3 regions of the Faecalibacterium sp. AF28-13AC genome follow, and region 3 is predicted to be linked to each of the others. Evidence: riboswitches for the same ligand, from Rfam matches in the RefSeq annotation. Region 3 holds a riboswitch; each other region holds the start of a gene.

Region 1 (4,220 bases), on a different contig from region 3:
CTCTCTTATGCGCCGAAGGGGCTGCCGCATTCCGGGCAGAACTTCGGCGGGTGGGCCGGGTCGGCAGGGGTGAAGCCGCAGTTCGGGCACTTGCCTGCGGGCTTCGGCTTGCCGCACTCGGAACAGAATTTGCCGCTGTTCTTTGCGCCGCAGCTGCACACCCAGACGGTGGGCGCTTCGGGCCGGGGCTTGCCGCAGGCGGTGCAGAACTTGCCGGTGTTGCCGGTCTGGCCGCAGGCGCAGGCCCAGCCGGATGCCGGGGCGGCAGGCGTTGCGGGCTGCTGGGCCCCCATCTGGTAGAGGGTCTGGGCGTTGACACCGCCCGCCGCTGCCGCCTGATTGACCCCCATGAAGGCAATGGCCGGGCCGGCAGCGGTGTTGGAGGCAGCCGCCTGCATGGCAGCGGCCTGTGCGCCCACCAGATGGGCGGCGGCGCGGGTGGGGTCCATAAAGGCGGCACTGCGCTGCAGGTCCTTGATCATCTGTTCGTCTTCTTCGCTGGCCTTGACGCCGGACACGCCCAGCGAGACGATCTCGATGCCGCGCAGCTTGCTCCACTTGGCGCTGAGGGCCTGGTTGAGGGCGTCCGCCAGCTCGGTGGTGTGGGCGGGCAGGGAGGAATAGCGGATGCCCTGCTCGCTGATGCGGGCAAAAGCGGGCTGCAGGGCGGTCATCAGCTCGGTCTTGAGCTGGCCGTCCAGCGCGTCGCGGGTGTAGGCGTTTTCCACATTTCCGCAGACGTTGGTGTAAAACAGGATGGGGTTGACGATGCGGTAGCTGTACTCGCCAAAGCAGCGGATGGCGATGTCGAGGTCGATGCCGGCGCGCTGGTCCACCACCCGGAAGGGCACCGGGTTGGGGGTGCCGTACTTGTTGCCCACCAGCTCCTTGGTGTTGATGTAGTAGATGCGCTGGTCGGCGGCGGCCTGCCCGCCAAAGCCGAACCGCTTGCCCATCTCGGCAAAGACGCCGTCGATGTCCTTCAGCCCGCCGCTGAGCAGGGAGGGCTGGGTGCCGGTGCTGTAGGTGTACTCGCCCGGCTCGGCGCACAGCTCCACCACTTTGCCCTGCTCTACGATCAGGGCGCACTGGCCCTCCGCCACGGCCACGACGGAGCCGTCGGAGATGATGTTCTCATTGCCGTGCTTGTTGGCAGAGCGACGGTCGGTGCGCTTCTGCCCCTTGACGGCCAGCACTTCGGCCGGGAGGGCATCGCAATAGAAAAACTCTTTCCACTGGTCGGCCATCACGCCGGAGGCCGCGTTCATTGCAGCTTTTACAAGACCCATATTCCAAATCTCCTTTGAAGTGGTTTCGGTTGCGGAATTACCCTTAGTATAGCACAGAAGCACTGCAAAAGGAAACTGCCTCTTGCAATTTTGGCACGATGGGTGTAGAATACTCCCGACAACAAAATACAGGGGAGCTCGTCATGCGGGCTGAGAGGAAGTGCTCAAACTTCGACCCTTTTACCTGATGCGGATAATGCCGCCGTAGGAAGTCATCACGATGCGTTTTCACAGGGGCTTCCGCAGAGGGAGCTCCTGTTTTTGTTTTCTGCCGCAGCCGCCTTGTGGGCGGCTCCGGGCCGAGGGGGAGCGCCCTGGGCCTTGAATCGACGCGATGGGAAGCCGTGTTCCGGCGTGAGAGGAGACCAGAAAGTCTCGACCGCTTTGCAATAGGAGGAATCCTCATGAAAGCACTCTCTACGAAAAAGCTGGCTCTGGCCGGGATGCTCTGCGCCCTGGCCGTTGTGGGCAGCGTGTTCAGCTTCCCCATTTTTGGCAGCAAATGCGCCCCGGTGCAGCACATGGTCAACATCCTGTGCGCTGTGCTGCTGGGCCCCTACTACGGCATCGGCGTGGCCTTCGTGGCCTCGCTGCTGCGCAACCTGCTGGGCCTGGGCAGTCTGATGGCCTTCCCCGGCAGCATGTTCGGTGCCCTGCTGTGCGGCATCGTCTACCACAAGACCGAAAAGCTGCTGCCCACTCTGGTGGGTGAGGTGTTCGGCACCTCCATCCTGGGCGGGCTGTGCGCCTACCCGGTGGCCATCCTGCTGATGGGCAAGAGCGCGGGCGATATCGCATTCTATGCCTACATCGTGCCCTTCCTCGTCTCGACCGCAGGCGGTGCGGTCATTGCAGGTGTGCTGCTGGCCGCGCTGCAGCGCTCCGGCGCTTTGCGCTCCATGCAGACCAGCCTGAGCTGAGGAGGGCACCGTGACAGCGTTTGGAGCTCTTTTCGACCGGGTGCGGGAAACCTCGCCCCTCGTCCACTGCATCTCGAATCTCGTCAGCGCCAACGACTGCGCTAACATCGTGCTGGCGGCCGGGGCGTCGCCCATCATGGCGGATGACCCGGAGGAGGTGGAGGAGATCACGGCGCTGAGCCGGGCCCTCTGCCTGAGTCTGGGCACCCCGAACCCCCGCAAGGCCGAGGCCATGGTCAAAGCGGGCCGCACCGCCGCCCGGCTGGGCCTGCCGGTGGTCTTTGACCCGGTGGGCGTGGGCGCATCGCAGTTCCGCCAGAGCATCGCGGCCGAGGTGCTGCGGGAAGTGCCCGTCACCGTGCTGCGGTGCAACGCCTCGGAGCTGCAGGCGCTGAGCGGGCTTGCGCAGGTCTCACGCGGGGTGGATGCCGGCAAGACCCTGCCGCCGGAGGCCCTGCGGCCGCTGGCCGAGCAGTTTGCCGCGCAGCACCACTGCGTCGCGGCAGTGACCGGGGCCGAGGACATCGTGACGGACGGGAAGACGACCCACATCCTCCGCAACGGCACCCCGCTGCTGCGGCGTGTGACCGGGGCGGGCTGTATGTTGTCGGTCCTGACGGCGGCTTTCGTGGGGGCCAACCCCGACTGCCCGCTGGCCGCGGCGGCCGCCGCCGTCTGTGCGATGGGCCTTTGCGGCGAGACTGCCGCTGCCCGCCTGACCGGCGAAGAGGGCACCGGAACGCTGTGCATGTATCTGATGGATGCCGTGTCCAACCTGACCGGCGAACAACTTGACCAAGGAGCAAACGATGAACTGTACTGCTGAGATGCTGCGGCTCTATGCCGTGACCGACCGCGCCTGGGTGGGCGAACAGACCCTGCCCCAGCAGGTGGAAGCTGCCCTGAAGGGCGGAGCCACCTGTGTGCAGCTGCGGGAAAAAGATCTGGGCGACGCAGCCATTCTGGCAGAGGCGCTGGAGATCTCCGCCCTCTGCAAACGGTACGGCGTGCCGTTCATTCTGAACGACAACGTGGCGCTGGCCAGGCAGTGCGGGGCCGACGGTGTGCATCTGGGGCAGGAGGATATGGACCCCGCCGAAGCCCGGCGCATCCTTGGCCCGGAGGCCATCATCGGCGTGTCGGCCCACAATGTGGCCGAAGCCAGAGCCGCTGTGGAGGCCGGTGCGGACTATCTGGGCTGCGGGGCCATGTTTGCGACCGCCACCAAGACGAATGTGACCGCCCTGCCCAAAGAGACGCTGCGGGCCATCTGCACGGCGGTCCCCATCCCGGTGGTCGCCATCGGCGGCATCCACAAGCAGAATCTGCTCAGCCTTGCCCACTGCGGCGAAGCCGGTGTGGCGCTGGTCAGCGCCATCTTCGCGGCTAAGGATATCGAGGCCGAGTGCAGGGAATTGAGAGCATTGGTAGAACAGTTATAAAGTTGTCCTTCGTACAACCTCTCAGTCTCGCTCACGCTCGACAGCTCCCCTGGTAGGGGAGCCCTTGGCAGGCCGGGCAGGCCCTGCTGTTCGCTTGGGCCCGATTGGGCGCAGGGCGGCGGGCCCTGTCCGCATTGGTAGCAGCATTTGTATTGCTGCTGTAAATCTCAACAGCGGAGCCCGGTCGTTTCCGGAAGCAAAAACTTTGCTCATCCAGAACGACCATCACCGACTCGCCAGTGGTCATCCTCCCTCTGTCGCTATTCGCGACATCTCCCTCCGGCCGGAGGGAGTCTTTCCTACAAGGGGAGGTGGCATTGCGAAGCAATGGCGGAGAGGTTGTAGGGAGAAAATTATCATCTCGGCAGACCGGGGGCACCACCTTCTGCCGGAACAGACTTCATGCAAAGGAGCTTTGACATGAACACCGCAGGGTTTGTCTGCGGAGGCGCCGGAAACCACCCGTTTGATGGGCGAAGTCCGGCTCTTTCGTAACGATAGAAAAAAGAGCAAGAGCGTATCGACTTGTCAAACTGGAGGTAACAAGATGCAGAATTACACCACACAGA
Region 2 (4,220 bases), on a different contig from region 3:
TCCGCAGAATTTCCGATAAACAAAAAACGTACCCGAACCCTTTCTCGTAAAGAATCGGGTTCGAGTACGAACTGTATGGTGGAGAATACCGGGATCGAACCGGTGACCTCTTGCATGCCATGCAAGCGCTCTCCCAGCTGAGCTAATCCCCCACATGTTTGGTTTCGTGTCTTGCGACGTGAGTTATTATACCAGCAGGAAGGGACGCTGTCAACACTTTTTTCGAATTTCCTGCGAAGTTTTTGCAGAGAAAAGCGCCCCGGCGGGCGGTGGACCTGCCGGGGCGCGATGGTGCGTGAAAAATCAGGCCTTGGTGTACTGGCGGTCGAAGATCTGCGGGGCCACCTTGATGAGCAGCACAGCGGCCACCACGGTGAGCAGGGTCTCCGGCAGCATGTAGCTGGCATTGTAGACCAGGCTGTAGGTCCAGGCACTCAGGCCCTCGTTCAGGTTGCCCCAGACGAGCACACCGGAGAGGAAGCTGCACAGGAAGCGCAGCACACCGGCCATAAAGGTGCCGAAAGCCACGCCGACCATCCGGTTTTTGAAGGGGCGGGCAAACAGCTCAGCCGTGCCCAGCGCCATGAAGGCGATGAGGTAGTCCAGCAGGACTTCGCCCAGGAAGTACAGGAAGGTGGGCGTCGGGGGTGCCCAGAAGCCCAGCAGCATTTGCAGGCAGCCGTTGACCAGGCCGGTGAACAGGCCCCACTTGACGCCATGGCGGAAGGACACCAGCACAAAGGGCAGCATGCTCAGCAGGGTGACGCTGCCGCCGTTGGGCATGGTGAAGATCTTGATGTTCGACAGCACGGTGCCGATGGCGATCATCAGGGCGCACTCCACCAGAATGCGGGTCTTGGAATAGGAATTCGACATTTTGGATTCGCTCCTCTAAAAATATAGTACACAAAAACAAAATACGCCTGCGATCAGCAGGCGTAGAGGCTTCGTTTGTGAAAGATGGGAACATTCCGCAAACTACCTACGCCGGCATTACCCGGATCAGGTTCAAGGGTACTCCGCAGTGCGCGGATCTCAGCCTTTCGGCGCCCCTGTTTTCATGTCCGTCTCCCAGTATAGTCGTCCGACGCCAAAAGTCAAGCCCCGGCGGGCATATTGCGCCCCTCTGCCTCATATTTTTTACCAAGGAGTCTTGCGGAGGAGGGGACAGGGCATGAAAGTGGAACCGGAACAGCGGGCTGCACTGCTGGGGGAGTACATCGCAAAAAACAGCGCAACAGTGCGGACCGCAGCGCGGGCGTTCGGGTGCAGCAAATCCACCGTGCACAAGGATGTTTCGTCCCGGCTGCGGCGGGTGGACCCCGACTTATTCCAGCGGGTGCAGGCAGTGCTGGCCCGGAACAAGGCCGAGCGGCATCTGCGGGGCGGAGCGGCCACCCGCCGGAAATACGGCAAAAAATAAGAGCGGCGGCGCATCCTTATATATAGGTTGTATAAGGGTGTGCCGCTTTTGCTGCTATTTGCTGCGGAATTGTTCCAGCGCGGCCTTTTCGAGCCGGCTGACCTGCGCCTGGCTGATGCCGATCTCCCGCGCCACCTCCATCTGCGTTTCGCCCTTGAGGTAGCGCAGCTCCATGATCCGCTTTTCGCGCGGGGTCAGGGACGCGACGGTCTCCCGGAACTGCAGGCCGCTGATCCAGCTGTCCTCGCCGTCGGGGTCACGCACCTGGTCGATGACATACATGGCGTCGCCGCCGTCGGTATAGAGCGGCTCCTCAAGGCTGAGCGGTTCCACCACCGACTCCAGCGCCGCCGTCACCTCCCGGCGGGACAGGCCCGCCTGCTGCGCGATCTCGTTCACCGTAGGCTCCCGGCCCAGCTGCTTTTCCAGCCTCTCCCGCGCCTGCATGGCTTTGTAGGCCGTATCCCGCAGCGACCGGCTGACCCGCAGGGCGTTGTTGTCCCGCAGAAAGCGGCGGATCTCGCCGATGATCATCGGGACGCCGTAGGTGGAGAACCGCACGTTCTGGGCCGGGTCAAAGTTGTCAATGGCCTTGATCAGCCCGATGCAGCCTACCTGAAACAGGTCGTCGAGATTCTCGCCTCGCTGGGCGAACCGCTGTACCACGCTGAGTACCAGCCGCAGGTTGCCCTCGATCATCTGCTGGCGGGCGGCGGCGTCGCCCGCATGGGCCCGCGTCAGTAGCTCCCGCTTCTGTGCTTCGGTCAGGACAGGCAGCTGTGCCGTATCCATCCCGCAGAGCTCGACTTTGTTGTACATCCGCGCCCCTCCGGTTTCGTTTTGACGTTACCGGAAGTATGGGGCGGGGGCAGGGGAATCATGCGTGGGAATTTTTGCCCGCTCAGTCCTCCAGCTTCTTTTTCAATTCCCGGATGATGCGTTTTTCGAGGCGGGAGATGTAGCTCTGGCTGATGCCGAGGGCATCGGCGGCCTCTTTCTGGGTGCGCTCGACGCCGTCCAGCAGCCCGAAGCGCAGTTCCATGATCTGGCGCTCCCGCGGGGAGAGCAGGGCCACCGACTGCCGGAGGGTGGCCCGCTCGGCACTCTGTTCGAGCCGCTGGCTGACCAAATCCTCGTCGCTGCCGAGGATGTCGGAGAGAAGCAGCTCGTTGCCGTCGCCGTCCACGTTCAAAGGCTCGTCGATGCTGGCCTCCTGGCGGCGGTTGGAGCTTTTGCGCAGATACATCAGGATCTCGTTGCCGATGCAGCGGCTTGCGTAGGTGGCGAGTTTGATGTTTCGTTCCGGCGTGAAGGTGTTGACCGCTTTGATCAGCCCGATGGTGCCGATGGAGATCATGTCCTCGGCAGGGACGCCGGTGTTCTCGTACTTTTTGGCAAGGTAGACCACCAGCCGCAGGTTGTGGGTGATGAGGTCATCCCGCGCGGCGCGGTCGCCCGCCATCATCCGGGCGAGCAGGGCTTTTTCCTGCTCCGGCGTCAGGGGCGGCGGCAGGCTGGGCGCCCCGGCGACATAGTGGGCAGCGCCGGGGCAGACGAACAGGACGTACAGCCGACGGAAAAACGATAACAGGTGATTCAACGAAAAGCCTCCTTTTTGTGGGCGGGATTCTTGGGTGCTGCCAATGAGGGCGGGAACCGGTAGGGTAAACCTCTCAGTCTCGCCTGCGGCTCGCCAGCTCCCCTGGTAGGGGAGCCACTGGCGAGTCGGTGATGGTTGTGCTGGACGAGCAAAGTTTTCTGCTTCCGGAAACGGCTGGGCTCCGCTGTCTCAATTCACGACTGCTTGCCCAGCACTCTTTGGTAGAGCGTAGTCCCGCAGTCGCTTCCAATGAGAACAGGGCCCGCTGCCTTGCGCCCAATTTGAGCCCAAGCGAACAGCAGGGCTGGCCCGGCCTGCCAAGGGCTCCCCTATCAGGGAAGCTGGCGGGCGCAAGCCCGACTGAGAGGTTCAACGGCTCATCGGAACGCAGCATCGGGCACAACGGCAGGCGAGAGCAACAGCTCCCAGCCGCCCGGAGGGGGCGGAAGGTCACAGAAGGCTGCATAGAGCGGCTGAGCCGGAGCCGAAGCCAGTACAGCCGGGACGGCGGGAAGAATGCAGTGCCCGGACACCGTGGTGCAGGGGACGAACCGCAGGCCGAGTTCGGGCGGCGGCAGGGTGGAAGGGGCCGCGAAGTAAGCGGATAAGTAGGTGTGCAGCGGGCCGGGCAGGGCGTTCTGCACGGCGGCAAAGCGTACGAGTACGACCTCCCGGCCTGAAAGCGGTTCCTGCACCGAGAAACCGGTGTCGCAGAAGGCCCGGAGCGGGAGGGATGCGCTGCCAATTTGCAGAGTGACGGGAAACGTCTGCCCGCCGTTCCGGCCCAGAAACCGCAGGATACCCTGCACAGCCAGATACACGCCCCCGGCGCAGACCAGCAGCAGCCCCGGCGAGAGGGGAAGGTAGATGCTGAAATTGTTGGCCTGTGCGCCGGGCAGAAGCACGGCTCCCGTCAGCGCAAAATGAAGGGCTGCGAACCATGCCAGAAGCCGCAGAAAACACCGCCCGCCCGGAAACCCATAGCCAAGCAGGACGATGCCGACCCCGGAGGCCAGCTGATACCCGACTGACACCGGCCACGGCAGGGCAGGGGCCAGCAGGATGAGGGAGGCTGCCGCCCCGGCCAGCGCCCCGCCTACGACCCGCCCGCCCGACGTGCTCACGCCGCACAACAGCCCCGCCGCCAGCAGAAACAGCGCTGTCGTGAGAAAATTGACCAGCAGAAGAACATCGAGA
Region 3 (4,220 bases):
AGGTAAATCATGTTGTCCAATATGTACTCCCGCAGCCTGCACAGCCATTGCAATATCTATCCGGTCGTTTATGATAAGGGGAATATGGTATCTCTCCGTAACCTGTTTCACGGCAACCGCCTGATTATAAAATTCCAATGAAGGCAATTCTTTTTCTCGGAGTTGTATCATTGTGCAGCCTCCTAAAATTGCCTGTTCCACCGCTTCTGTCAGGCTATCGCAGCTCATTAGTTGACGATCAGTAACAAGATAAAGTGTATAATCAAAGTTCATTTTGCACCTGCCTATTCTTTAGATAAACCATGCTGATACAATTCGTAGAAATGGTGCGTCGGGCCACAGCCTTTTCCAATCGCAAGGGAGTGTTCGATTGCCGTTGTGACATAAGCCTTTGCCGCTTCGACAGCAAGCGGAATACTTTTTCCCTTTGCAAGCTGGGAAGCGATTGCAGAAGAAAAGGTACAGCCTGTCCCATGAGTATTTTTCGTATCAATGCGGGCTGTTTCAAAGTGGTGGAAATTTTCTCCATCAAATAGGACATCAACGGCATTTCCTATATGATGTCCGCCCTTGACAACAATCGCCTTACAACCCATGGCATATATTTTTCTTGCGGCAGCCTCCATATCTGAAACTGTGGAAATCTGCATATCCGCTATTTTCTCTGCCTCTGGAATATTTGGAGTAAGCACATCGGCCAGTGGAATTACAGTGTCTATCAAGGTGGAAACCGCCGCAGGATTCATCAATGGGCAGCCATTTTTGGCATACATAACCGGGTCGATTACAATATTTTGTGGCTTATATTGTAATAGTTTCATTGCCACTGCTTTCATACATTCTGGCGTAGAAAGCATACCAATCTTTACTGCGTTCACTTCAATATCTTCAAACACGGCATCAATCTGTTTTGCAATCATATCCGGGGTAATATCTTGGATGTCGATAACGCGGCTGGTGTTCTCTGCAACAACAGAAACAATAACACTCATTCCAAATACGCCGTGAGCAGAAAAAGTTTTCAAATCAGCCTGAATACCTGCACCTCCGCTGCAATCTGATCCGGCAATGGACAATACTTTTTTCATTTTGCATTTTCCTCCATTCTCTCGTTCCGATAGGCCATCTTCCAAAAAGCAAGCTCTAACAAACTTGCTTTTTCAAAAATATCAGCCAGATACTTTTTATTTGCTACTGATAACCCGGCACATTTATGCTCTGCAAAAGCAGACCATTCTTTGCAGCTTTCTGCATATTGTTCATCCGCATAATCTTTGATAAAGTCCCAATATCTTGACTGTCTGCTTGTAGGAACAGCCGCCAATTTTCGGAATATATAGCTGTAACTTAGCATACAGGGAAGAACCGCCATTAAAATTTCTTCATTCTTTCCATGTGACGCAATCTCAAACATGAAATCAATGTAATTTTGATTTTCAGGCAGAGGAGCGATCAGTTCAATATCATTATCCGTCATGCAAAATTGCTTTAGATAATCCAGGCGCACTTCTGATTCCGTATCATTTACAAAATTCAGCATGGAATAGTAAAGCTGAATTTCTCTTAATGTATCAGCATGAAAAATTGCCTTGCCGTATATACGGGCATAGTTTTTCAGATAGATACTATCCTGAATCATATATCTTTTGAATTTTTCAAGAGGTAGCTTTCCAGTTTGCACTTCCTGCACAAATGGGGTAGCTGCACATTCTTCCCAAATGGGAATGTTGTGGGTTAAGATGTCTTTCATAAATGCCATGTTTGATCCTCCTAAGATAAAAAAATAGAGCCTCTAAAACAATTAGAAGCTCTTTCAGACGCAATACGAGCGTAAGAAATTGCTTCCCTACGCCGGTATTAGCCGACAGGTCCAGAGGTCAGGTCTTACCTTTTTCAACTTGTTCAGTTCCCTCGCAAACACATATCATATCTTATTCAATTAAAAAAGGACATTCCCAAAACAGAGAATGTCCAAAAAATACGAATCTGTATTCTTTAGCTCCCTGCGTTGGTATTAGCCAACAGGTTCAAAGGGTCAGGTTTTAACCTTCTCAACTACAAGGTAGTCCCCCTGCTTGAATATCATTATAGTTAGAAAGTCCCCAAAAGTCAAGTCTACGCATTTAGGACGGTAAAAGTCCACGGAAATCAAAGGTTTTTCCGCATGGTCGGCTAGATAAAGTTATCCTGTTCCCCTCAAAACGAGGTTCTAAATGCGGGAAAACGGACAAAAAAGGAGAGACAGATGTGGAGGATTTGACACCTTTTCGCCGACGTTTTTTATCACTGGGTTACAGTAAGGGGCTAATGTATCCTAAAATAATAGCTTTGTTTTATCCCTCAATAGAATTTGTGGCATCTAATTTTTCATAAATATTTTGGATATGATTATGGTGCGGTATATAAAGAGAGAAAAACGCACCGAATACAGAGCCGATAGGCATACTGTATCCGGTGCGTTGTAAATTTTTAACCTTTCAGATAGTAATGCACATAGGCATTATAATCTCGATGCCGGGTGACTAACCGCAGCCAGATATAAAAGTGGGCAGTTTCCGAATACAAATTGAATTCGGTGGGCTCGCTGGTGGGCTGGGCGTACCCTCGGCAGAACCGTGTCAGGGTATCCAAATTCAGAAACTCCGGCAGTTGGAACAGCGCATTCTGGAAAGCATCAATTTCACGGGCAACTTCCAGAACAGGCGTATCCTTTTGGCACTGATGCCAGGTGGTCCACCATTTCCATCCGTCATAATCAGAACGGGAATAGGCTATCTCGCTGGCAGGACGGGAGCCCTGCTGAAACAGATCTTCAAAGGTGCAGGAAGTAGTCAGCAACGGATTTTCAAAGTCGGTCTGCTGCTGGCTCAAACCGTTTTTGACAGCTGCCCATTCTGTTAGAGGGAGTGGGCAACGGTTGGCATCACGCAGGGCTTCATCCATACCGCACGCCTCGCAGATATGGACATCTGCATAGCGGCTCAGGGCGTTGATGACCAGCCTGCAATCCAGCGGCTGACCACACCGAAGACACAGGGGTGGTTGCTCCGCCTCTGGGGTAAACAGCAGTTTGTCCTGCTGCCACATGGTTTCCAACAGGGATTTGGGATAGATACGGATCTTCATGATGATGTCCTCCTATTTTATCGTGTTTAATATTCGTACCGTTTCCTTCGGTCTTCAGACCAGGGAGGGTAAACACGCAGCTCATCCTGGAACATGGTCATCAGATCGCCTGCCATGTCCTCTTTGCGCCGATAGATGCACTGCTTCTCCGTACCATCGGCATAGCGGATGATAGTCTGGAGTGCGGGACCTTTCTGTGTGAAGATGAATTTGCGGCCATGAGAAGGATCAGATGCCTCAATCCAGAGGGGCAGGGTGGAGGAACTCCCATCCAGACACCGCCAGCCGCTGTAATCGGTGTAGCTGAACCCGTTGATTTCCCGCGCCAGTCTGCGCAGGGCAATATACAGCCGCTCAAAGTGGCACCCCAGTTCGCCTTTCTGATGCCGGATGTAGAGGGTGTGCCCCTCATGATCCAGGGCATCCAGTTCTTTGCCATAAAACAGGTATTCAGGGTAAAGACAGCCATCCGATTCAAGAATTTGTCCAGTGGGTTCCGCAAGGTGATTGTCTGACAGCCAGGCCGGAAAAAGTCCGTCTGCGGCTTTTATATTGATGAAAGCGCAGTGGTCGGGCCGGATTCCGGTTAAGTTGGTGGTAAGGGTTTCCCACAAAATCAGGATGCCATGATCCTTTTCATAAAGCTTGATGGCGAGATTGCCGTTGGGATATGTACTGATTTTCAAAGTAAGCTGGGCTCGGTGTTCGCCCAGCGTAAATGCGAGAGTATTCATAAGCGTTTTCCTCCAAAGAAGCACCGGACGCCTGCAAAAATGCAGATTGCCGGTGCTTCTTAGTGTGTTCTGGACAAGGAAACCGGAGCAGGGAGAGGAATGCAGTTCCTCTCTGGTCATCGTCAGCTACACAGCCAAAGTCTTTGACTCGAACTGATAGCGCAGAACCTGAGCCAGCTTTGTCCTGTTTTCACAAGTAATGCGATAGGTAGGGCCATAGTTACGCCTCTGTTCATCCATCCTTCGAATGGAAATGCTAAATCGGGTGCCCTCCTGGGTGATCCACAGACGCCTGCCCGTGGCAGCATCTTCAGCAATAATCCATAAAGGGTACTGCATGGTCATGTAGGTCTGGGGGTA

What was found. Region 3 has a riboswitch for thiamine pyrophosphate ahead of DWY95_RS03825 (TenA family protein). Riboswitches for the same ligand answer to the same signal wherever they lie in the genome.
Region 1: it holds a riboswitch for thiamine pyrophosphate, as region 3 does, so the genes downstream of both, thiW (energy coupling factor transporter S component ThiW) here and DWY95_RS03825 (TenA family protein) in region 3, are expected to answer to the same signal.
Region 2: it holds a riboswitch for thiamine pyrophosphate, as region 3 does, so the genes downstream of both, thiT (energy-coupled thiamine transporter ThiT) here and DWY95_RS03825 (TenA family protein) in region 3, are expected to answer to the same signal.

The regions. Positions count from the first base shown of each region.
Region 1 is NZ_QUFG01000011.1:38,006-42,225, reverse strand. It holds gene DWY95_RS13950 (SPFH domain-containing protein) at 6-1,289, opposite strand; TPP riboswitch at 1,410-1,517, shown strand; gene thiW (energy coupling factor transporter S component ThiW) at 1,694-2,209, shown strand; gene thiM (hydroxyethylthiazole kinase) at 2,220-3,035, shown strand; gene thiE (thiamine phosphate synthase) at 3,019-3,651, shown strand; gene thiC (phosphomethylpyrimidine synthase ThiC) at 4,199-4,220, shown strand, end outside.
Region 2 is NZ_QUFG01000013.1:8,173-12,392, forward strand. It holds tRNA gene DWY95_RS14665 (tRNA-Ala) at 77-152, opposite strand; gene thiT (energy-coupled thiamine transporter ThiT) at 304-876, opposite strand; TPP riboswitch at 963-1,064, opposite strand; gene DWY95_RS14675 (sporulation transcriptional regulator SpoIIID) at 1,175-1,423, shown strand; gene sigG (RNA polymerase sporulation sigma factor SigG) at 1,478-2,242, opposite strand; gene sigK (RNA polymerase sporulation sigma factor SigK) at 2,325-3,014, opposite strand; gene DWY95_RS14690 (sigma-E processing peptidase SpoIIGA) at 3,401-4,220, opposite strand, start outside.
Region 3 is NZ_QUFG01000002.1:269,893-274,112, forward strand. It holds gene thiE (thiamine phosphate synthase) at 1-273, opposite strand, end outside; gene thiD (bifunctional hydroxymethylpyrimidine kinase/phosphomethylpyrimidine kinase) at 285-1,088, opposite strand; gene DWY95_RS03825 (TenA family protein) at 1,085-1,759, opposite strand; TPP riboswitch at 1,826-1,923, opposite strand; TPP riboswitch at 1,984-2,083, opposite strand; gene DWY95_RS03830 (hypothetical protein) at 2,470-3,126, opposite strand; gene DWY95_RS03840 (DUF4313 domain-containing protein) at 3,153-3,860, opposite strand; gene DWY95_RS03845 (hypothetical protein) at 3,987-4,220, opposite strand, start outside.